Regions from separate parts of the Streptomyces rectiviolaceus genome, predicted to be linked through region 2. Evidence: riboswitches for the same ligand, from Rfam matches in the RefSeq annotation. Region 2 holds a riboswitch; each other region holds the start of a gene.
What was found. Region 2 has a riboswitch for cyclic di-AMP ahead of ABD378_RS23355 (transglycosylase family protein). Riboswitches for the same ligand answer to the same signal wherever they lie in the genome.

Region 1: linked by a shared signal. The riboswitch ahead of ABD378_RS32750 (C40 family peptidase) and the one ahead of ABD378_RS23355 (transglycosylase family protein) in region 2 are both predicted to bind cyclic di-AMP.
Region 3: linked by a shared signal. The riboswitch ahead of ABD378_RS19055 (M23 family metallopeptidase) and the one ahead of ABD378_RS23355 (transglycosylase family protein) in region 2 are both predicted to bind cyclic di-AMP.

Annotation. Positions count from the first base shown of each region.
Region 1 is NZ_BAAAUG010000138.1:27,762-34,893, reverse strand. Features, by position in the region: gene ABD378_RS32765 (amidase) at 1-668, opposite strand, end outside; gene ABD378_RS32760 (ATP-dependent Clp protease proteolytic subunit) at 939-1,574, shown strand; gene ABD378_RS32755 (hypothetical protein) at 1,583-1,891, shown strand; cyclic di-AMP (ydaO/yuaA leader) riboswitch at 2,247-2,419, shown strand; gene ABD378_RS32750 (C40 family peptidase) at 2,423-2,896, shown strand; gene ABD378_RS32745 (DUF6328 family protein) at 3,062-3,634, shown strand; gene ABD378_RS32740 (LysE family translocator) at 3,612-4,253, opposite strand; gene ABD378_RS32735 (LysR family transcriptional regulator) at 4,383-5,294, shown strand; gene ABD378_RS32730 (ATP-binding protein) at 5,283-5,756, opposite strand; gene ABD378_RS32725 (helix-turn-helix domain-containing protein) at 6,028-6,888, shown strand; gene ABD378_RS32720 (DUF397 domain-containing protein) at 6,898-7,122, shown strand; gene ABD378_RS32715 (8-amino-7-oxononanoate synthase) at 7,123-7,132, opposite strand, start outside.
Region 2 is NZ_BAAAUG010000083.1:21,647-28,778, forward strand. Features, by position in the region: gene ABD378_RS23335 (Ppx/GppA phosphatase family protein) at 1-358, opposite strand, end outside; gene ABD378_RS23340 (DUF501 domain-containing protein) at 355-891, opposite strand; gene ABD378_RS23345 (FtsB family cell division protein) at 963-1,442, opposite strand; gene eno (phosphopyruvate hydratase) at 1,544-2,830, opposite strand; gene ABD378_RS23355 (transglycosylase family protein) at 3,165-3,872, opposite strand; cyclic di-AMP (ydaO/yuaA leader) riboswitch at 3,876-4,065, opposite strand; gene ABD378_RS23360 (transglycosylase family protein) at 4,248-5,252, opposite strand; gene ABD378_RS23365 (cytochrome P450 family protein) at 5,389-6,732, opposite strand; gene ABD378_RS23370 (nucleoside triphosphate pyrophosphohydrolase) at 7,007-7,132, opposite strand, start outside.
Region 3 is NZ_BAAAUG010000064.1:9,851-16,982, reverse strand. Features, by position in the region: gene ABD378_RS19070 (alginate lyase family protein) at 1-476, shown strand, start outside; tRNA gene ABD378_RS19065 (tRNA-Met) at 633-706, shown strand; gene ABD378_RS19060 (PP2C family protein-serine/threonine phosphatase) at 818-2,086, shown strand; cyclic di-AMP (ydaO/yuaA leader) riboswitch at 2,308-2,454, shown strand; gene ABD378_RS19055 (M23 family metallopeptidase) at 2,466-3,563, shown strand; gene ABD378_RS19050 (aldo/keto reductase) at 3,726-4,670, shown strand; gene ABD378_RS19045 (PrsW family intramembrane metalloprotease) at 4,667-6,046, opposite strand; gene trmB (tRNA (guanosine(46)-N7)-methyltransferase TrmB) at 6,132-6,932, opposite strand.

The DNA.
Region 1 (7,132 bases), on a different contig from region 2:
CTCGGCACCCGGCCCGGCGAGGGGCGCAGGCCCACCACGTTGCAGAACGACGCGGGGTTGCGCAGTGAACCGCCCATGTCGCTGCCGTCGGCCAGGGGGTGCATGCCGCATGCGAGCGCGGCCGCCGCTCCCCCGCTGCTGCCGCCCGCCGACCGCCGGAGGTCGTACGGGTTGCGGGTGGCCCCGAAGACCGGGTTGACGGTGTGCGAACCGGCAGCGAACTCGGGCACGTTGGTCTTGCCGATGGTGATCGCGCCGGCGGCGCGGATGCGCTCGACGATCAGCTCGTCGCGGTCCGGGACGTTGTCGGCGAGGAGCGGCGTCCCGTAGGTGGTCCGGATGCCTCGGGTGTCGTGGGTGTCCTTGTGGGCGACGGGCAGCCCGTGCAACGGGCCGAGGGGTCCGCCGCGCACGGCGGTCTCGTCGGCGGTGCGCGCCTCGTCGAGCGCGCGCTCGGCCACGAGGGTCACCACGGCGTTCACGGCGCCGTTGACCTGCTCGATCCGGTCCAGGTGCGCCTGGACCACCTCGCGCGCGGACAGCTCTCGGGCGCGGATCCTGGCGGCCAGGTCGCGGGCGGTGAGGTGGACGAGCTCGGCTGCTTCGGGAGGCCGGTGCGCGTCAGGGGCTTCGGAGGCGCTGTGTGCTCGGTGGGCTTCAGGGCTCATACGTCGCTTTCGGCTCGGGCGGGCTTACGGCTGGTGGCTGGTGGTGGCGGCTGAGGTCGCGACGGGGCGGAGTATGCCCACGTCGCCGCGGCTGCCACCCGCTCCCGCGCGCCACGGCCCCCACTTTCAGCGAACGGCTGAAACACGGCGCATCTGTTGACTCCGGCGGATCACCCGAACATGCTCCTCACCACGACGTTACGTACGTCCTGTACATTTTTTACAGGAAGCCTTGGGGAGCAGCCGACCCCGGCAGAGGAGAGACGTGCCATGAACCGACCGATCGCCCGCCATGTCCTGCCCGAGTTCACCGAGCGCACCAGCACGGGGCAACGGACCCTCGATCCGTACTCGAAGCTGCTCGAGGAGCGCATCGTCTTCCTGGGCACGCCGATCGACGACACCTCGGCCAACGACGTGATGGCGCAGTTCATGCACCTGGAATACCTGGCGCCCGACCGCGACATCTCGCTCTACATCAACTCCCCCGGCGGCTCGTTCAGCGCGATGACGGCGATCTACGACACGATCCAGTTCGTCACCTGCGACGTGGAGACGACCTGCCTGGGCCAGGCCGCCTCGGCGGCCGCCGTCCTGCTGGCGGCGGGCACCCCCGGCAAGCGGTTCGCGCTGCCCGGCGCCCGGGTACTGATCCATCAGCCGTCGATCGCCGAGCCGATCCACGGCCAGGCGACCGACTTGGCAATCCAGGCCGACGAACTCCTGCGCACCCGCGCGAACCTGGAGAAACTGCTCGCCCAACACACGGGCCAGAGCCGGGAACGCGTCGCGGCCGACATCGAGCGCGACAAGATCCTCAACGCCTCCGAGGCGGTCGACTACGGCCTGGTGGACCGGATCATCGCGACCCGCAAGTCGTCCCTGCGCACCCCGGACGCGGGGTGAACCTCCCGATGCTGCCGCCCGAACTTCCCCCGCTGCCCGCACTCACCCGCGCCGAGGGCGAGTTGATCGACCGATACCTCGAAGTGGTCGATCTGGTGGGCCGGATCAACCCCGCCCGCGCCTCGGACACCTATGGCGGCCTGCGTGCCGCCCAGGCCCTGGTCGCCAGCGCCACCGCCCTGCGGGACGCGCTGACGCTCATGCACCAGCGGGGCGAGAGCGCCGTGCACGCGCCGACGTTGGCCCGCGCGCTGCGTGTCCTCGACGGCGAGCGGCGCGCCGGGCGGGTCACCGTGCCGCCCCCATCGGCCTCCTGAGTACCCCTCATCTCCGTACCCGAAGTCCGAACCGTCCGGGGCCGGTTCCAAACGAACCAAACGGGCTACCTCGTTCGGCGTAGACAATTGTCCTTCTTTGGACTGTCTTCAGTTGCGTCAGATGTGTACGCGATGGCCGGAATTCCTCGTTCCGGTGCTGGTCGAACGATCGTCGGGTTCCACGGGCCGATCCCGAATCCGACCTTGTCCACCCGAACGGTTCAGCCGTGAGGAGCCTCACAAAACGCCGTTTCGGCTCGGAATTTCTGCCCTTGACGGGTCAAGATCCCTTCCGACGACAAGCCCCCGCCACAGCGGCGGGGCGGTCCGGGCGGACGCCGAGTCCTGCCGCCACCCGGATGACCGGTCGACATCTGTGCATCGGCAGGAGTGGAGGACCCAGGCATGACGGGTCGGTCCGGAAGGTCCGGACGCCGACCCTTGGGGTGAAGCCGCACATCGCGGCCGGGCAACTTCGCCAGCCCGAATCCGACAGGTCATCCTTCACAGGCGGCTGACGAAGGGTTGCGCATGACCGCGCTGAATCATGTTCCGTCGCTGCTCACCAGGGCCGGTTCCGTATCGGCCCTCACACTCGCCGTCGTAGGCGGCACCCTCGTGGCCCCAGGGCTCACGTCGGAAGCAGAGGCCGCGACACACGGGACGAAGGCGCTCAAGATCGCCGCCTCCAAGAAGGGCTCTCCGTACCGCTATGGAGCGACGGGGCCGAACCGGTTCGACTGCTCGGGCCTGACCCAGTACTCGTTCAAGCGCGCGGGCAAGAAGCTGCCACGCACCGCCGCACAGCAGTACAACAAGACCCGCCATGTCTCGGCGTCCAACCGCGTCCGCGGCGACCTGGTCTTCTTCCGCTCCGGCCGGAGCGTCTACCACGTCGGCATCTACGCCGGGAAGGGCCGGATCTGGCACGCACCCAAGTCGAACACCGTGGTGCGGCTCGAGAAGATCTGGACGAAGAGCGTCTCCTACGGCCGGGTGCGCTGACCGCCCGTCACTGACCGCCCGTCACTGACCGTCGGCCGCAAGCCTGTCGGAGGGCGGCGGAGGAGGGCCTCACGGCCTCCTCCGCCGCTCGACCGGCCCCAGCCCGACCCGCTGACCGGCGCGCCCGACAGGCATGGAGGGTGTCGACGCGGATACTCGGGCGCCATGGCCGAAAACAACAGTTCCACCGCGGGCGACCCGCCCCCGCGCAACGAGACACGCTTCGAACGCGCCGACCGCAATTTCTCCGAGATCCTCCAGGAGCTGCGGGTCACGCAGACCGGAGTGCAGATCCTCTTCGCGTTCCTGCTGACCCTCGCCTTCACCGAGCGCTTCCCCTCGCTCGACACGGTGCAGCGCGCCACCTACGTCACCACGCTGCTGCTCGCCGTCCTCGCCGCGGCGCTGTTCACCGCCCCGGCCGCCGTGCACAGGACCCTGTTCGGGCAGCACTCCAAGCCGCTGATCGTGCGCGTGTCGTCCCGCCTCGCCGGCATCGGCATGACAGTCCTGGTGTTCGCACTCGCCGGTTCCGTGCTCCTGGTCGTGGACGTGGCGGTGGGCCGTACCGGCGGGATCATCGCGAGTGCGGGCACGCTGGTCATGTGTGCGGGCCTCTGGGGTCTGCTTCCCCGCTTGGTGCGCGCTTCGGACAGGGGCAGGGACAAAGACAGGGACAGGGGCAGTGACAGGGGCAGCGACACGCCGGACGACGTCACGCCATCAGGGCCTCGGTGAGGAGCACCAGGCCAAGGACGCTGAGCGCGACACCGGTGCCGCCCTCGATCGCACGGGCCGTACGAGGCCTGCGCAGCCAGCGCCCGAGCCGGTCGACCAGGAGCGCGACGACCGGGAACCACACCAGGGCAAGGGCCACGATGATGGACGCGAGCAGCAGTGTCCTGGGCATCGCGGGGCTGCCCGCGGGCACGAACTGGGGCAGCACGCTGAGGAAGGTGATGGGTGCCTTGGGGTTGAGCGCGTTGGTGAGGAAGCCCTGCCGCAGGCTGCCCCCGGCCGCAGGCTGCTCCGCCGGCATCTCCGCGCCGTCCGGCGCGGAGAAGCTCCGCAGCGGTCGCGCCGCCGACCGCAGCGCGCGGTACCCGAGGTACAGCACGTAGGCACCGCCGAGCACCTGCAGTGCCCGGAACAGCGTGGGAACCGCCGCGAGGACCGCCGCGACCCCGGCCACCGCGAGCGCCGTGTGCACCAGGAGCCCGCCCGCGACACCGATCGCACAGCTGACTCCGGCGCGCCGGGATGCGAGGGAGTTGCGCACCACGACGGCGAAGTCGGCGCCCGGCATGGCGACCATGCCCGCGGCGACTCCGGTGAAGGCGACCAGTTGTGCGTCCATGACCGCCAGCCTGCCGTTCTTCTGCCTTCAGCAGGTATGTGGAATATCCTGTGTCTGCCTTAAGCAGACGTTTAGCCCCACGCCGTCGGACAGCCCCGCCGCCCGTCGGCCCCTGGACCGGGAGACGCCATGTACGACCCGACACGGCTCGCCGCACTGGTGGCGGTCTCCGAGGCCGGGTCGATCACCCGCGCCGCCGAGCGCCTCGGCTACACCGTGCCCGCGCTCTCCCAGCAGCTGGCCAAGCTCGAACGGGAGGCGGGCACCGCTCTCCTGGTCCGGCACCACCGCGGGGCTCGGCTGACCGGCGCGGGCGAGCTGCTGCTGGCGCGGGCGCGCCGGGTCCTGGACGAGATGGAGCAGGCCCGCCACGAACTGGCCCGGCTCGCGGGCCTGTCCGGCGGCAGGCTGCGCGTGGGGACCTTCACCACCGCCGGGATCCATCTGGTGCCGCCCGCCCTGACCGCGTTCCGCCGCGCCCATCCGGACATCGATCTGACGGTGCGGGGCTATGAACCGCCGCTCGGCGTCGCGGCCGTGGCGGCGGGCGAGGTCGACCTGGCCCTCACGCACACCTACGAGCCGGCGGATCCGGTGCCGTTGCCCGCCTCCGTGACCGCGGAGCCGATCCTGGTCGAGGAGTTGGTCCTGGTGACATCGCCCGGGCACGCGCTCGCGGGTGCCTCCTCGCGGCTGCCCCTGACCGAGCTCGCCGGGCAGCCGCTGATCAGCATGGCGCCGACGCATCCGCCCCGGCAGGGCGTGGAGTCCGCGCTCGTCGGGGCCGGGGCGACGCCTTCGGTCCTGGTCGAGACCCCGGGCTACGCGCTGGTGTGTGCGCTGGTCAGCGCGGGGCTCGGCGTGGCCGTCGTACCGGAGATGGTGGCGCGGACGGCGGCCACCCCGGTGGGGATCAGGCCGCTGGAGCCGGGGAATCTGCGCCGCACGATCTCGGTCGTCCACCGCACTGATGTGTCGCATCCCGCGGCGGACACCTTCCGGGCCCTGCTCCGGGGGGCCTTCGGACGCTCAACGGGGTGAGGGCGACGGCGAAACCGAGGGAGCCGCTGTCCTGTCGCGCACCGGCGCGGTCCACGGCAGCGCGATCCAGACCGTCTTGCCGCCATCGGGGGTGGGCGTGACCGACAGCCTGCCGCCGCACTCCAAGGTCAGCCAGCGGATGATCACCAGGCCGCGGCCGTTGTCCTGCTGGACGGCGGCGGGCAGCCGCTTCGGGTAGCGGGGGTGGCTGTCGGTGACGCCGATGCGCAGCTGCTCCTCCCGGTCCAGCTCGATGTCCACCGTGAAGGTGGGCGACTGGCCCCGGGTGTGCTGGACGGCGTTCGTGGCCAGTTCGGAGACGATGAGCCGGACCGTGTCGGCCACTTCCGTGTCACCCGGCAGCCCCCATTCGGTGAGGACGTTCGAGACGAATTTCCGGGCCGCGGAGACCGAGGCAGGATCGCTCGGCAGGGTGACGGTTGCTTCCTGAAGGTCTGCCATGGCGACGTGTCCCTTTCCCACCGGGGCTCGGCTCCGACTCGTAGCGGAAGGCACGAGGACAGTCCCGGAATGGTGCTTTGCGCCAGCCTGCCACTCCTGGGCCGCTCAGAGGTGGCCATCCACCAAGTTGTGCATATATCTGTCGCTCAAAGCGGTGAACTCTGCTACGAGAGACCGTATTTGGGCGCGAGGACGGCGCTTCCTCTACTGTCGCCGGGGAGAGGCCGGGGAGAGGCCGGAAAAGGAAGGCTCCGTCGGGAAGGAGACGGGCATGCGGTACGGTCCCGCGGTGCGCCGCAGGAAGCTCGGTGCCGAACTGCGTGCCCTGCGCACGCACGCCGGGCTCACCAGTGGCCAGGCGGCGGACCGGGTCGGCTGGCATCAGTCGAAGGTCAGCCGGATCGAGACGGGGCGTAGCAGCGTCAAGGCGGCCGACGTACGCCTGCTGCTCGAGGCGTACGAGGTAGAGGATCCGCAACTGCGCCAGTTGCTGGTGGCGTTGGCGGGCTCGGACGACGACGGTGGACGGCGCCACTGGTGGCACGCCTACCGCGAGCTGCTGCCGCCCGCCTACCGCGACTTCATCAGCCTGGAGTCACAGGCCTGCCGGATGCGCACCCTGGAGACCACCGTCGTGCCCGGCCTGCTGCAGACCCCGGACTACGCGCGTGCGGTGACCCGGGCCGCGCTCGACGGGCTGCCGGATGAGCAGGTGGACGCGCTGGTCGAGGTGCGTCTCGCGCGCCAGGACGTGCTGCGCGCGGCTCCACCGCTGCGACTGAGCGTAATCCTGGACGAGGCGGTGCTGCACCGGCCGGTGGGCGGGAGTCAGGTGCTCGCGGGACAGTTGAAACGGTTACTGGAGGCAGCACAGTTGCCCCATGTACGACTTCAGGTGTTGCCGTTCGCCGCCGGAGAGCACGTGGGCCTCATTGGATCTTTCGTTATCTTCTCATTTCCGAACATTGCTGATCTGGATGTGGTTGTTCTAGACCACTTGACGAGTAGCCTCTACCTCGAACGGAGAGAAGACCTTAAGGCATATACGGATGCCTTCAACTCCCTTCAAGGAAAAGCACTTTCACCCGAGGAATCAACGGATCACATCGCCGGGATAGGTGACGGCGCGTAAGGGGGCACCATGACTGCACTGCCTCGGCACGTTCCTTCCAGCACTTCTCTGCAAGGCGCACGGTGGCACCGCAGCACTCGTAGCAACGGCATGAACAACTGCGTGGAGACAGCCTCGCTCGCTTCAGGGCCGAAGCAGGGACTGCTCGCAGTGCGCGACTCGAAGAACACGGCAGGGCCCGCCCTGCTCTTCTCACCCGCCACATGGGAGGCCTTCGTCCACGGCCTCCGGTGACTACCGGGGT
Region 2 (7,132 bases):
TGAAGGAGAACTCGGCCTCCTGGTCACCGCTGATGACCTCCGGCTCGACGCCGAGGATGTCCAGGACGCCGCGTACGAAGTCGTCGCGGTTCTCGGCGTCGCGGGAAGCGGACGTCGCCACGAAGCGGAGGCGTTCCGCGCCGTGGGACTTGATGGCATCGGCGTACTCGCGGCAGGCCGCGAAGGTGCGGTCGAGTGCCTCGGGCGCGAGCCTGCCCGTCTTGTCCACGCCCTGGCCCAGGCGGACGATCGTCATCCTGCGGTCCAGGTCGACCAGTTCGCCGGTCGCGGGGTCGGCGTCCGCCACCAGGAGGCGGATCGAATTGGTGCCGCAGTCGATGGCGGCCACGCGGGTCACTTGGCGGGCTCCTGATCGGCGCACGGCACGACGCACGGTCCCTTGGCCCACCACTCCGGGAGCATCGCGATGGCCTCGTCACCGAGGGGGTTCACACCAGGGCCCGCGGCCAGCGAGTGGCCGACCAGGACGTGCAGGCACTTCACACGGTCGGGCATGCCGCCCGCGCTCGGGAAGCCCTCCAGGACCTCGATGGCGTCACGGCGCGCGATGTAGTCCTCGTGCGCCGCGCGGTACGCCGCGGCCAGCTCGGGGTCCGTCTTCAGCCGCTCCGACATCTCCTTCATGACGCCGTTGGCCTCAAGCGTGCCGATCGCGGAGGCGGCCCGCGGGCACGTCAGGTAGTACGTCGTCGGGAACGGCGTCCCGTCCGGAAGGCGCGGCGCCGTCTCGACGACGTCCGGCTGCCCGCACGGGCAGCGGTGGGCGATGGCCCGCAGGCCGCGCGGCGGACGGCCGAGCTGCTGCTTGAAGGCCTCGACGTCGGCGTCGGTGGGCTCGGTGCGCGGGGTGGTCGGCGGGGGCGTTTCCATGCCTGTCTTTCGATCGGTTCCGTAGAAGTTCTGCTGGGCTCGGACGTCAGAGGTCAGAGGTTCTGTCGAGCTCAGTCGTCGTCCGGGCGGTCGGCCTTGTCGACGCCGTCCCAGACGTTCGAGTACCAGGGCCTGGCGGCCGCCCCCTGGTCGGTGCGCTGCTTCTTCGCCGCCTCGGGGTCGATCACCGTGTAGCCGGTCTCGCCCGGCATCACATAGTGCAGCCGGTCCCGGATGCGCTGCTCCGCGTACGAGTCGTCCCGCCAGCGGGCCTTCTCGTCCCGCAGCTTCTCGACGTTCGCGCGGCGCTCGGCCTGCTCCTGACGCTGCTCGGCGATCTCCGCGCGCTGGGAGACGTACTGCCTTATCGGGTAGGCGAGCGCGACGACCAAGGAGCAGAGCACGAGCGCGAGGAGCGCGGCGCGTCCCGTGAGCCGGGAGCGGCGCGCCTGACGCTTGGTCTGCGAGCGGTAGACACGCTCCGCGGTCTGCTCGCCGAGCAGCCGCAGCCTGGTCGCGGTGGAGAACCGGTCGCGGTCCTTCACGGCCATGTGTGCCGCCTCCCCGATACGTACGTACGTCCCCGCACACGGTACGGGACCGAGTACGGGGACGTAGGTAACTGCTCAGCGGAGCCGAGGCCCGGCGGCGATCAGCCCTTGAAGCGGGGGAACGCCGAACGGCCGGCGTAGACCGCGGCGTCGTCGAGGATCTCCTCGATGCGCAGGAGCTGGTTGTACTTGGCGACGCGCTCGGAGCGGGCCGGGGCGCCGGTCTTGATCTGGCCGCAGTTGGTGGCGACGGCGAGGTCGGCGATGGTGACGTCCTCGGTCTCACCGGAGCGGTGCGACATCATGCACTTGAAGCCGTTGCGCTGGGCCATCTCGACGGCGTCGAGGGTCTCGGTCAGCGAACCGATCTGGTTGACCTTCACCAGAAGGGCGTTGGCCGACTTCTCCTCGATGCCACGGGCCAGGCGCTCCGGGTTGGTGACGAACAGGTCGTCGCCCACGAGCTGGACCTTCTCGCCGAGCTTCTCGGTGATGGCGTTCCAGCCGGCCCAGTCGTCCTCGAACAGCGGGTCCTCGATGGAGACGAGGGGGTACGAGGCGACGAGCTCCTCGTAGTACTCGGTCATCTCGGCGGCCGAGCGGGACTTGCCCTCGAACTCGTACTTGCCGTCCTTGTAGAACTCGGACGCGGCGACGTCGAGCGCGAGCGCGATCTGCTCGCCGGGGACGTAACCGGCCTGCTTGACGGCCTCGAGGATGAGGTCGAGCGCGGCGCGGTTGGAGTCCAGGTTCGGGGCGAAGCCGCCCTCGTCGCCCAGGCCGGTGGAGAGGCCCTTGTCCTTCAGGACCTTCTTCAGCGTGTGGTAGACCTCGGTGCCCCAGCGCAGGGCCTCGGAGAACGACTCGGCGCCGATCGGCGCGATCATGAACTCCTGGATGTCGACGTTCGAGTCGGCGTGCGACCCGCCGTTCAGGATGTTCATCATCGGAACGGGCAGCAGGTGCGCGTTCGGGCCGCCGAGGTAGCGGAAGAGCGGCAGGTCGGAGGCCTCCGACGCGGCGTGCGCGACGGCGAGCGAGACGCCGAGGATGGCGTTGGCGCCGAGCGAGCCCTTGTTGTCGGTGGCGTCGAGGTCGAACATCGCCTGGTCGATCAGGCGCTGCTCGGTCGCGTCGTACCCGACGAGCTCCGGGCCGATCTGCTCGATGACGGCGAGGACGGCCTTCTCCACGCCCTTGCCCTGGTAACGGTTGGGGTCACCGTCACGGAGTTCGATGGCCTCGAAAGCACCGGTGGACGCACCGGACGGAACGGCGGCACGACCCGTGCTGCCGTCGTCGAGGCCGACCTCGACCTCGACCGTGGGGTTGCCTCGGGAGTCCAGGATTTCCCGGGCTACGACGACGTCGATGGACGGCACGAGCATCTCCTTCTGGGATGTGACGCGGGTACGCGGGGCGTTGGCCTCGCGGACACGAGCCTAACCGGCTCCCGGGCAAGAGCCAGCCGAGCGACCGCCCTGTGGACAAACCGAGAGCAAAAAGTTTCCGAACGGAACAAAAAACATGGAGGGGCAGCGGCGGGGCAGTGGCGGGGCAAAAGAACCCCGCCCCGGTGCGTACGGGGGATACGCGCACCGGGGCGGGGAGGGCAGCGCCCGAAGGGGCGCGGGGCTGTTACATATGCGGCTCCGCCGCGTGGGCGCGACAAGCCACGACGCACCCGCAGACGAGCAGGCCCCGCGAGGCGCCCCGCCAGAACTAGCTGAGGTGGAGCTGCTGGCCCGGGTAGATCATGTCGGCGTTGTCGATGATGTCGCCGTTGAGCTTGTACACCTTGTGCCAGCCGCCCTTGACGTCCTTGGCCTCGGCGATCTTGGAGAGGGTGTCACCCTTCTTGACCTTGTACTCGCCGTCGCCCTTCTTGACCTTCTTGCCGGTCGGGGTCTCGACGGTCTTCTTGGACTCGGTCTTCGGGGCGGCCTCGGCCTTCGGAGCGGCCTGCTGCGGCTGCTCGGTCTGGGCGCTGGGCTGGCTCTTGGGCTGCTCCTGGGTCTGCTGCGGGGCGCTCTCCTGCGCACCGCCACCCTCGTAGGAGGCGCTCGAGAGGCCGACGCCGCAGCTCGGCCAGGCACCCTTGCCCTGGCCCGCGAGGACCTTCTCGCCTATCTCGATCTGCTGGGCCTTGGAGGCCTTGTCGGCGGTGGGCGCGTACTTCGTGCCGCCGTACGCGGCCCAGGTGGACGACGAGAACTGCAGGCCGCCCGTGTAGCCGTTGCCGGTGTTGATGGACCAGTTGCCGCCCGACTCGCACTGGGCGACGGCGTCCCACTCGGAGCCGGTCGCGGCGGAGGCCGAGCCGGCCGCCATCAGCGGGGCGGCGACGGCGACACCGGTGACGCCGGCGAGCGTGGCGACGCGGGTGGCCTTGGACGGGCGGCGGTGCTTGCCCTTGCTGGAAAACAGCATGAGTGATCCCCTCACCGACGCCTGCGAGGTGAGCTGTCGGGTTCGGGCCGATGAAGTTGCCCGGCCGCGCTTCCTGAGCGCGACTTAACCCCTAGCCGTTCCCGTCCGTTCTCTGCTCGCTCTCGCGATGCTGAACGGCCGGGCCCGGCGGAAACCTTGGTTCCCCCGCTCCTGCCTACGGCGCTTGCGCGACGACTGTTCCCGAACGGCCAATTGGCAGGACTCGGCGTACCGACCGACGGGGCCCGCTGTGGCGAGCGGTCACGACCGTAGTCATGCCAACGGCCGAATTCCAAAGACGATCAGGGCTTCTGAGACCCATGTCTCACTTGCGCCAATTGGGACATCGAGCGCAAAGCGACTCGCCAACTACCCCTACTTTTCGCCCAAATCGAGGCTCTGACCGGGAAGGATGAGATCGGGGTCGGAGCCGACCGAGTTCTCGTTCTCCTCGTACAGCTCGGCCCACCCGCCCTTCACGTCGAGGTCGTCGGCGATGACCGAGAGGTTGTCTCCGGAGCGGACCGTGTACGTCCCGTCGGAGCCGTCCTTCTGACGCTCGTCGCCACGGGATGCGTGCCGGCCCGAGCCCTCGCGAGAGGTGCCGTCGGACGGCTTGTCGTCCGCGCTGTCACCGCGGTGGCGGCCCTCGCCCTCACCGGCGGAGGGGGTGGGGGTGGCGGAAGTGCCGTCGTCCTGCCCGGACTTGCCCGGGTCGGTCGAGTCGCCGGACTCGCCCGACTCGCCCGAGTTGCCGGACTCGTCGTGATTCTTGTCTCGCGTCTCGTCGTCGGCGTCGGGCTTCTCGGAGGGCTCCTCAGAGGACTTCTCGGAGTCCGATGGCTCCTCCGAAGGCTCAGTGCTGTCCGAGGGATCGGCCGACTCGCTCGGCGACGTGCTCGGCTCGTTCGGCTCACTGGGCTCGGCGGGTTCGGTGGACTCCGACGGCCCATCAGAAGGAATCGTCGTGATCGGAGCGCCCGGGTCGACGTCGGCGTCGGCGCCGTCCTGGGTGAGACCGGCGATCGGCGCGCAGCTCGGCCAGGCATCGGGGCCCTGGTCGTCAAGGACCTGCTCGGCGACGGATATCTGCTGCGAGCGGCTGGCCTGATCGGCGCTCGGCGCGTAGTCGAGGCCGCCGTACTCCTCCCAGACCTGCTGCGAGAACTGGAGCCCGCCGTAGTACCCGTTGCCCGCGTCCGCGCTCCAGGATCCGCCGCTCTCGCACTCCGCGAGCTTGTCCCACGTGGCGGTGTCCGCCGCGCTCGCACTGGTGGCGCCGAGCAGCGGGATGGCGATGGCCGATCCTGCGACTCCTGCCGCGACGATCAGGGCCGGGGCTTGGCGGGGGCGTCGGTGACGACCATTGCCGGAGAGCATGCGGTTGCCTTTCGCGTGACTGGAGCGACGACTGCGGCACGGGATGCCGAGTCGTCGGTGAACGTAGCTGCACTCGAACGCTTGTCACAAGTCGATGCAGCGGAGATCACGTGAAAGTCACAGTCCTGACGGGCCGTCAGCTAAACGTCGTTCCAGGCGCCGAATATTTGCTCTGCTGTGCGGGTGTGAACTCCACGGGCAGCGTGCGGAGTCCGCGCATGATGAGCCCGCCGCGCCATCTCAAATCACCAGGTTCCACCGCGAGCCGCAGGTCAGGGAGGCGCCGCAGAAGAGTCGCGAGGGCGGCCTGGCCTTCGAGCCTGGCGAGCGGTGCGCCGAGACAGTAATGAATGCCATGGCCGTAGCCGAGGTGTTGGTTGTCGCGGCGGGAGAGGTCGAGCGTGTCCGGCCGGTCGAAGCGTTCGGGGTCACGATCAGCGGCGGCGAGGACCACGAGGACGGGGTCGCCGGCGGCGATGTCCTCCCCTCCGATGGTCAGCGGCTCGGTGGCGAACCGCCAGGTGGCGAGTTCGACGGGACCGTCGAAGCGCAGCAGCTCCTCGATGCCGGTCTCCAGGAGCCCGGTGTCGCCGCCGTCCCCGAGGGATTCCTGGAGCCGCTCACGCTGCTCGGGGTGGGTGAGGAGGGCGTACGTGCCGTTCCCGATGAGGTTGACTGTGGTCTCGAAGCCGGCGAAGAGAAGGATGAAGGCCATCGCGGCGGCCTCGTTCTCGGTGAGGTGCTCACCGTGGTCCGAGGCGCGGATCAGCCCGGAGATGAGGTCGTCGCCGGGTTCCAGGCGCTTGCGGTGGATCAGCTCGGCGAGGTACCCGCGCATCTTCTTCACGGACCGGGCTACCCCTCCCCTGGGCCCTCCCCCGTGGCGGATCATCATCCCCGCCCAGTCGCGGAAGTCGTCCTGGTCCTCGCGGGGTACGCCGAGCAGGTCGCAGATGGCGTAGATGGGGAGCGGGAAGGCGAAGTCGTGGATGAGGTCGGCCTCCCCCTTCTCCACGAACTGGTCGATGAGCCGGTCGGTCAACTCCTGCACGCGGGGCGCGAACTCGGCGACGCGGCGGGGCGTGAAGGCCTTGGAGACGAGGCGCCGAAGCCGTGTGTGGTCCGGCGGGTCGATGTTGAGCAGATGCGTCATCAGGTTCGCGCTGCGCTCACCCGGGATGCCGGTCTTGCTCTTCGCGTGCGCGGGCTCGCCGTGATGGGCCGGGTTCTTGCTGAGCCGCTGGTCGGCGAGTGCCTGCTTGGCATCGACGTACCGGGTGACCAGCCAAGCCTCCACGCCACTGGGGAGCCGGGTCTTGTGCACGGGGGCGTGCTCGCGGAGCCAGGCGTAGGCGGGGTAGGGGTCGGTGGCGAACTCCCATGTGAAGAGCTCTGGCCCCTGGGCCTCGGGCGGGGTGGGAGCCCCTGCCGGGCAGGCTGCGGGGGTGTCCCCTGCGGGGGTGGGCGGCTGGTCTTGCATGGGTCGACCGTATCCGGCGGTCTGCGGCGTTCCTCCCCTGGCTGGTTCAGCGCCATGCTGGCCCGAGGCCTTGCGCACCGTCATCACCGGCTCCGCCGAGTTCGTCCTCAAACGCCGGACAGGCTGAAATCCCCAGCCCCAGCCCCACACCACCCCGAAGCCCCGCGCACCCCCATCACCGGCTCCGCCGAGCTCGTCCTCAAACGCCGGACAGGCTGAAATCCCCAGCCCCACACCGCCCCGAAGCCCCGCGCACCGCCGAGGCTGAGATCCCCTAAGCCCCAGGTCCCTCCGCAGCCAGCACCGCATCCCGATAAGCCCGCGCCGCACCCCGCAGCGCCGCCTCCGGATCCACGCCTTCCGCCTCGGCCCGCAGGGCGAGCGCAAGGAGTTCGTAGCC
Region 3 (7,132 bases), on a different contig from region 2:
ACTTCTATCTGGAGTCGGACGGCCCGCTGCCCGTCTCGCCCGAGGGCAGCGGCATCAATACCCCGGAGAAGCTCCGGAAGTACTGGTTCGGGCAGAAGACCTTCGCCGACGGGCTCTCCCAGGAGACCTGCCGGAACTTCAAGCACGCCAGCTACTCGCTCGCGGCCACCGCGCACATCGCAGAGACCGCCTGGCACCAGGGCGTCGACCTGTACGGCGAGGTCAAGGAGCGGCTGCGGGCCGCGCTGGAGTTCCACTCGAAGTACCAGCTGGGCGCCGAGGCGCCGGACTGGCTGTGCGGCGGCAGGGTGCAGCGCGACATGGGGCCCGACACCGAGGTCGGCCTGAACCACCTGCGGGAGCGGCTGAAGCTGGAACTGCCTCAGACGCGGAAGCTCACGCTCGAGCAGCGGCCCGAGGGGACGGACAACCTGTTCGTAGCCTGGGAGACGCTGACGCACGCCGAGAACGCGTGAGCGGCGTGCGTCAGCGTTCGCCGCGGGTTCGGGCCGCTCCCGCCTGTTTTCCGCCCGATTTCCGCCCGATTTCCGCCCGTTTTCCGGCTGCATTCCGGCTGCTCCTCAGCCGGTTCGCTTTCACTCCGCCTGATGGCGTAGAGTTGCATTCAACGGCGCGGGGTGGAGCAGCTCGGTAGCTCGCTGGGCTCATAACCCAGAGGTCGCAGGTTCAAATCCTGTCCCCGCTACTAAAGACCGAAGGCCCGGATCCAGAAAATGGATCCGGGCCTTCGGTGTTTTCCCCCGTCACTCTGTCGGCCCACACGGGTCGCCCCGCGCCACCGCTCCGGGAACCCTGGATGAACGTGGTCATGGGTCTGGTCCTGGCCGCGGAATTCGGCAGGAGAAGACCGGTGGGGCAGCGAGGAGGAAGCGGCGGGGGCAAGAGTCCCGATGTCCGGCATGAGCGGGCTCTCGTGCGGGCCCTGCCCCTGCTGCTCATCGTCGTCGGGGTCGTCTACGACATCTCGACCCCACCCGCGTTCACCGCCGCGCCCCTCTTCACCGCCGCCCCGCTCATCGCGGCCCCCTTCTACTCGCTGATCACCACCGCCCTCATCGGGGCGGGGTCCTGCGCCGCCGTGCTCGCCCTGCACTTCAAGAGCAGCACCACCGCCGACGTCGAGGCGATCACCGAACTGATCACGGTGGCCACCGTCGCCGTGCTCGCCGTCGTCATCAACCGCGTCGTACGCCGCAGCGACGAACAGCTCGCCTCCGCCCGCACCATCGCCGAGGCGGCCCAGCGCGCCGTGCTGCCGCAGCCGGACCACCGGATCGGCGGGCTCGATGTCGCGGCGCGGTACGAGGCGGCGGAGGCCGACGCGTTCATCGGGGGTGATCTGTACGCCGTGCAGGACACCCCGTACGGCGTACGCGTCATCGTCGGCGACGTACGCGGCAAGGGCATAGGCGCGGTGGCGGCCGTCGCCGTCGTCATCGGGGCGTTCCGGGAGGCCGCCGAGCAGGAGGCCACCCTGGAGGCCGTGGCGCAGCGCCTGGAGCGGGCCCTCGCGCGTGAGGGCACGCGGCGCGACGGGCTCGACGCCTTCGAAGGGTTCACCACCGCCGTGCTCGCGGAGATCCCGCACGGCGACGGTCTCGTACGCCTCGTCAATCGCGGGCACCCCGGGCCCCTGCTCCTGCGCGGCGACGGACGGCTGTGCGTGCTGTCCGCCACCGAGCCCGCGCTGCCGCTCGGGATGGGCGACCTGGGTGCCTGGCCGGACCGTGCGGACGAGACGGAGTTCCCGCCGGGGGCGATGCTGCTGCTCTACACCGACGGGCTCTCGGAGGCGCGTGACGTCCGGGGCGAGTTCTACAACCCGGCCGCGCGGCTCGGCGGCCGCATCTTTCCGGGGCCCAACGGCCCGGACGCGCTCCTGGCCACGCTCACCGAGGAAGTGCGGCGGCACACCGGGGGCGGGACGACCGACGACATGGCGTTGCTCGCGGTGCGGCGGCCGTTGATGGCTGGGGATACCGGGGGCGATACCGGGGGCGATACCGGGGGCGCCGGGGCCGACGGCTGGACCGACGCGGGCTCCGATGTCACCGGCCGTGACTGAAGGACACCACTCCGCATAACAACTGACGTACTGTCAAGGAGATGTGAAGCTCCGGTGTGTGAAGAAGTGGGGTCAACTCGCCCCGTTCCGAACCCCCGTGTCCCGTTAAGTGCAGGCCAAAGTCGTTAACGATCAGTCGGAACGGCTTGGAATACGACCCTGCCGTCTATTAACGTTCGATAACGCAGCGCGGTCGTCCCAGCCGTCACTCGAGTCGGCTCCGCGCGCACGCGCCTAATCCCGAAAGGGAGCCGGGGAACCACTAATTGGGGTGAATCGGGCATCTGTGCATCCGTGCCAGATGTTCGTAGGAGACCTTCCTGCTCCGAACCCGTCAGCTAACCCGGTAGGCGAGAAGGAAGGAAAGGAGTGCGCCCCAGTGGCGTCCAACCGCCCTGCCCCCCAAGGCGTGTACGTACCGAATGACGACGACTTCGGTGGGTACGACGACAGTTCCTGGGAGGAATGGAATCCCACCGAGGAGTCCATCCGTCCCGTCCGCGGCAGGCACCGCGTCCACAAGCGGGGCGGTGGCGGGCTCGCCCGCAGCTCCACTGTTCTCGGCGTAGGCGTCATCGCCGCCGTCGGCGCGGGCGGCATCGCCACCGCGCAGGGCGGAAAGCCCCCGGTCTCCATCGAGATGCCGGACCTCTCGGCCGTCACGGACTCGCTGCCGGAGGCCAAGTCGCTTCCCGGCGTGGGGTCTTTGATATCCGACGACTCCTCCGACTCCGGCTCCGGCTCCGGTTCCGCGGACAACGGCGTGACGACCGCCGCCGCGCCCCTGAGCGCCGCCGGCATCAGCACCGCCGACGCCGAGCAGGGCACCACGGACGCGGGCGAGGCACTGCGGGCCCGCATCATGGAGCAGGCCGAGAACCAGCAGGACCAGGCGGACGACGCGGTCCAGAAGGCGGCCGAAGAAGCCGCCGTCAAGGAAGCCGCCGCCCAGGCCGCCGCCAAGCAGACCGCGGCCGAGAAGAAGATCGCCGCCGAGAAGGCCGCCGCGAAGAAGAAGGCCGAGGCGGAGGCCAAGCGCAAGGCCGAGGCGGAGCGCCTGGCCAAGCTCGCCAAGAGCTTCACCCTCCCCGTCGGCTCGTACACGCTCACCGGCACCTTCGGTCAGCCCGGCTCCATGTGGTCCTCCGGCTACCACACCGGCCTGGACTTCGCGGCTCCCACGGGCACGCCCATCAAGGCCATCCACTCCGGCACCATCAAGGAGGCCGGCTGGGCGGGGGCGTACGGCTACCGCACGGTCCTTGAGCTCGACGACGGCACCGAGATCTGGTTCTGCCACCAGTCCTCGATGAACGTCAGCGTCGGCCAGAAGGTCACCACCGGCGAGACCATCGGCCGCGTCGGCGCCACCGGCAACGTCACCGGCGCGCACCTCCACCTGGAGGTCCACCCGGGCGGCGACTCCACCGGGGTCGATCCGGCGGCGTGGCTGCGCGGCAAGGGCCAGTCCCTCTGACGCAGCCCCAGAACCCCGGCGGTCCTGGCGGCAACCCCCCGACGTCAGGGCTGCCGGTCAAGGGCGCCCGCTCACCGGTTCTCCCCGAGCGGATGCCCCACTGATCGGAACCGGCATCCCGCTGTACGGAATTCCGCGATCCGTAAGGGCGTTGAGTCCCGTATGACTTCTCTCCGCAAGCTTGGTTCGTCCGACCTCGAGGTCTTCCCGCTCGCACTGGGCGGCAACGTCTTCGGCTGGACGGCCGACGAGGCGCAGTCCTTCACCGTGCTCGACGCCTACACCGCCGCGGGCGGCAACTTCATCGACACCGCCGACGTCTACTCGGCCTGGGCGCCCGGCAACAAGGGCGGCGAGTCCGAGACCGTCATCGGCAACTGGCTCGCCGCGCGCGGCAACCGCTCCGACGTCGTGCTCGCCACCAAGGTCGGCGCCCACCCCGACTTCAAGGGCCTGTCCGCGAACACCATCAAGTCCGGTGTCGAGGAGTCGCTGCGCCGCCTGCGCACCGACTACATCGACCTCTTCTACACGCACTACGACGACCCGACGGTCTCCGTCGAGGAGATCATCACCGCGCTCGACGACCTGGTGACGTCCGGCAAGGTGCGCGCCATCGCCGCGTCCAACGTGACCGCCGACCGGCTCCAGGAGTTCCTCGACTTCTCCGACCGCGAGGGCCTCGCGCGCTACTCGGTGCTGCAGCCGCACTACAACCTCGTCTCGCGCGACACGTACGAGGGCACGCTGGAGCAGGTCGCATCGCGCTCCGGCCTGGCCGCCGTCCCGTACTACGCGCTCGCCTCCGGCTTCCTGACCGGCAAGTACCGCCCGGGTGCGGCGGTCGACAGCGCGCGGGCCCAGGGCGCGGGCAAGCACCTGGACACCGACCGCGGTCTGCGCGTGCTCGCCGCCCTCGACGAGGTCGCCCAGGCGCGCGGCGCCGAGCTCGCGACCGTGGCCCTCGCGTGGCTCGCGGCGCAGCCGACGGTGGCCGCGCCGATCGCGTTGGCCCGTACGGTCGAACAGCTGCCCGCGCTGCTCGCGGTGGGGGAGCTGGAGCTGACGGAGGCCGAGGTGTCGGCGCTGACGGCGGCTTCCGCCTAGCCGCGGTAGGGGTTGTACGCGGGGTAGGGCATCGCCGGGCGGCCGTACGGATATCCGTACGGCGGCTGCTGCTGTTGCTGCGGGTAGGGCTGCTGGTACGGCTGTTGATATCCGTACGGCTGCTGGTATCCGTACGGCGGCGGCATCGGTACGAACACCGGTGCCGTCGCGCGCGCCGCGTACGCGAGGGCGGGCCGTGCCGCCTCGCGGCGCTCCCACAGCGCGTGCAGCAACTCCCGCTCCCGTACGACGAAGTCGGCGCCCGCGCGGCCCTTGCGCCCCCGGTGCCGCAGGAGCGCGAGAGACGTCGCGTACGTCTCGTACTGGGCGACCGTGCGCGCCGCGGCCTTGCCCTGCGTGTAGGAGGCGTAGTCGCGGGCCAGCGTGCGGGCGCGCATGGTGCCCAGGGCGTACGGCTCGGGTGCGGTGAGCCAGCCCGCGAGTGCGTACGCGGGCAGTTCGGCCCGCACGATGCGCAGGCCGCGCTGTCTGATCCAGATGACCAGCCAGGTGAGCAGGCCGAAGGCGGGCAGCATGAAGAGCGCGTACACGGCGAAGAAGCCGTAGTCCCCGAAGACCGCCGAGCCGTTCCACAGGGCGTGCAGGCCCATCGCCAGGAGGAGTCCGCCGACCGGGAGCAGGACGCGGCGCCAGTTCTGGCGCTCCGCGCTGAGCGCGGCGATGCCGAAGCCGATGCCGGTGAGCACGGTGAAGAGCGGGTGCGCGAAGGGCGACATCACGACGCGTACGAAGAAGGTCGCCGCCGTCACGGACGCGAGTCCGGTCCCGCCGTTGAGCTGGTCGGTGCCGAAGGCGCTGCCGAGATAGAGGATGTTCTCGGTGAAGGCGAAGCCGGTGGCGGTCACTCCGGCGATCACCACGCCGTCGACGATGCCGGTGAACTCCCGTCTGCGGAAGAGGAAGACGAGCAGCACGGCCACGGCCTTCGCGCTCTCCTCGACGATCGGCGCTATGACCGTCGCGCCGAGGGTGTCCGCGCTGGTGGGGTCGGCCGTGGCGGTGGCTATCCAGCGGGTCGCGAAGCTGTTCGCGACGATCGCTATGAGGGCGGCGGCGCAGGCGCCCCAGGCGAAGGCGAAGAGCAGATTCCGCCAGGGGCCCGGCTGGACCCGCTGCAGCCAGCGGAAGGCGGCCACCAGGAGCGGCACGGGCAGCGTCGCGAGGCCGAGCCCGACCAGGAAGCCTTCGGTGCCGGTCTGTTCCCTGACCAGGGCCAGGATCACCAGGCCGGACAGGGCGAGCAGCGTGACCAGGGCGGCCGCGCGTATCGCCCGCCGCTGCCACCAGCGAGCGTGCCGCAGCCCGGCGGGCCCGGCGGGGGGCATCGGGTGCGGGTACGGAGAACGGGTGGCCACCCGTTGACCCTAACGAGGGACGGGGGTGGCCCGCGACGGTGTCTCAGGCCCCGTGGCCGGTATCGCAGGGATCCTGTCCGGTATCTCAGGCTTCCTGGCTGTTCTGGCTGGGTGTACGGCGGAACAGCAGGTCATGGACCACGTGCCCCTTGTCCAGGCCCTGGCCCTCGAACCGGGTGAGGGGGCGGAAGGAGGGACGGGGCGCGTACCCGCCGTCGGCCTGGGTGTTCTCGAACTCGGGGTGCGCGGTGAGCACATCGAGCATCTGCTCGGCGTACGGCTCCCAGTCGGTCGCGCAGTGCAGCACGGCGCCGGGCTTGAGGCGGGGAGCGGCGAGGTCGAGGAAGTCGGGCTGGATGATGCGGCGCTTGTGGTGGCGGGCCTTGGGCCAGGGGTCGGGGAAGTAGACGCGGAGGCCGTCGAGGGAGGCGGGCGTGAGCATTTCGCGGAGCAGGATCACGGCGTCGCCGTTCGCGACGCGGATGTTCTCGAGGCCGTTCCGCTCGGCGAGGCCGAGGAGATTTCCCTGGCCGGGGGTGTGCACGTCCACGGCGAGGATGCCGGTGTCCGGATCGTCGGCTGCCATCTGGGCGGTGGCCTCGCCCATGCCGAACCCGATCTCCAGTACGACGGGACGCTCGCCGCCGAACAGTTCGGCGAGGTCGAGGGTCCGCTGCCCGTCGATGTCGAGACCCCACTTGGGCCACAGCCGCTGGAGCGCGTCCGCTTGGCCCGCGGTCACCCGGCTCCTGCGGGGCTGGAAACTCCGGATCCGCCGCTCGAAGTGCGACCCGGCGGGGTCGGGCGCGGGGCCGTGGGGGAAACGGGGTTCGCCCTTCGGGCGGGGGGCGTGGGGGCGCTCGGGGGCGGGGTTCGACTCAGACACAGTGGGGGGATTTTATCTGGCGCGGGGGCCTTGGCTGCCGTCATCACCGGCTCCGCCGAGTTCGTCCTCAAACGCCGGACGGGCTGATAGTTCAGCCCGTCCGGCGTTTGAGGACATCTTGTACGGGGTCTGGGGCGGAGCCCCTGCGCGGCGAAGCCGCCAATAGATACAGCCGGGAAGGGGTGGGGTTGGGGAAAGCC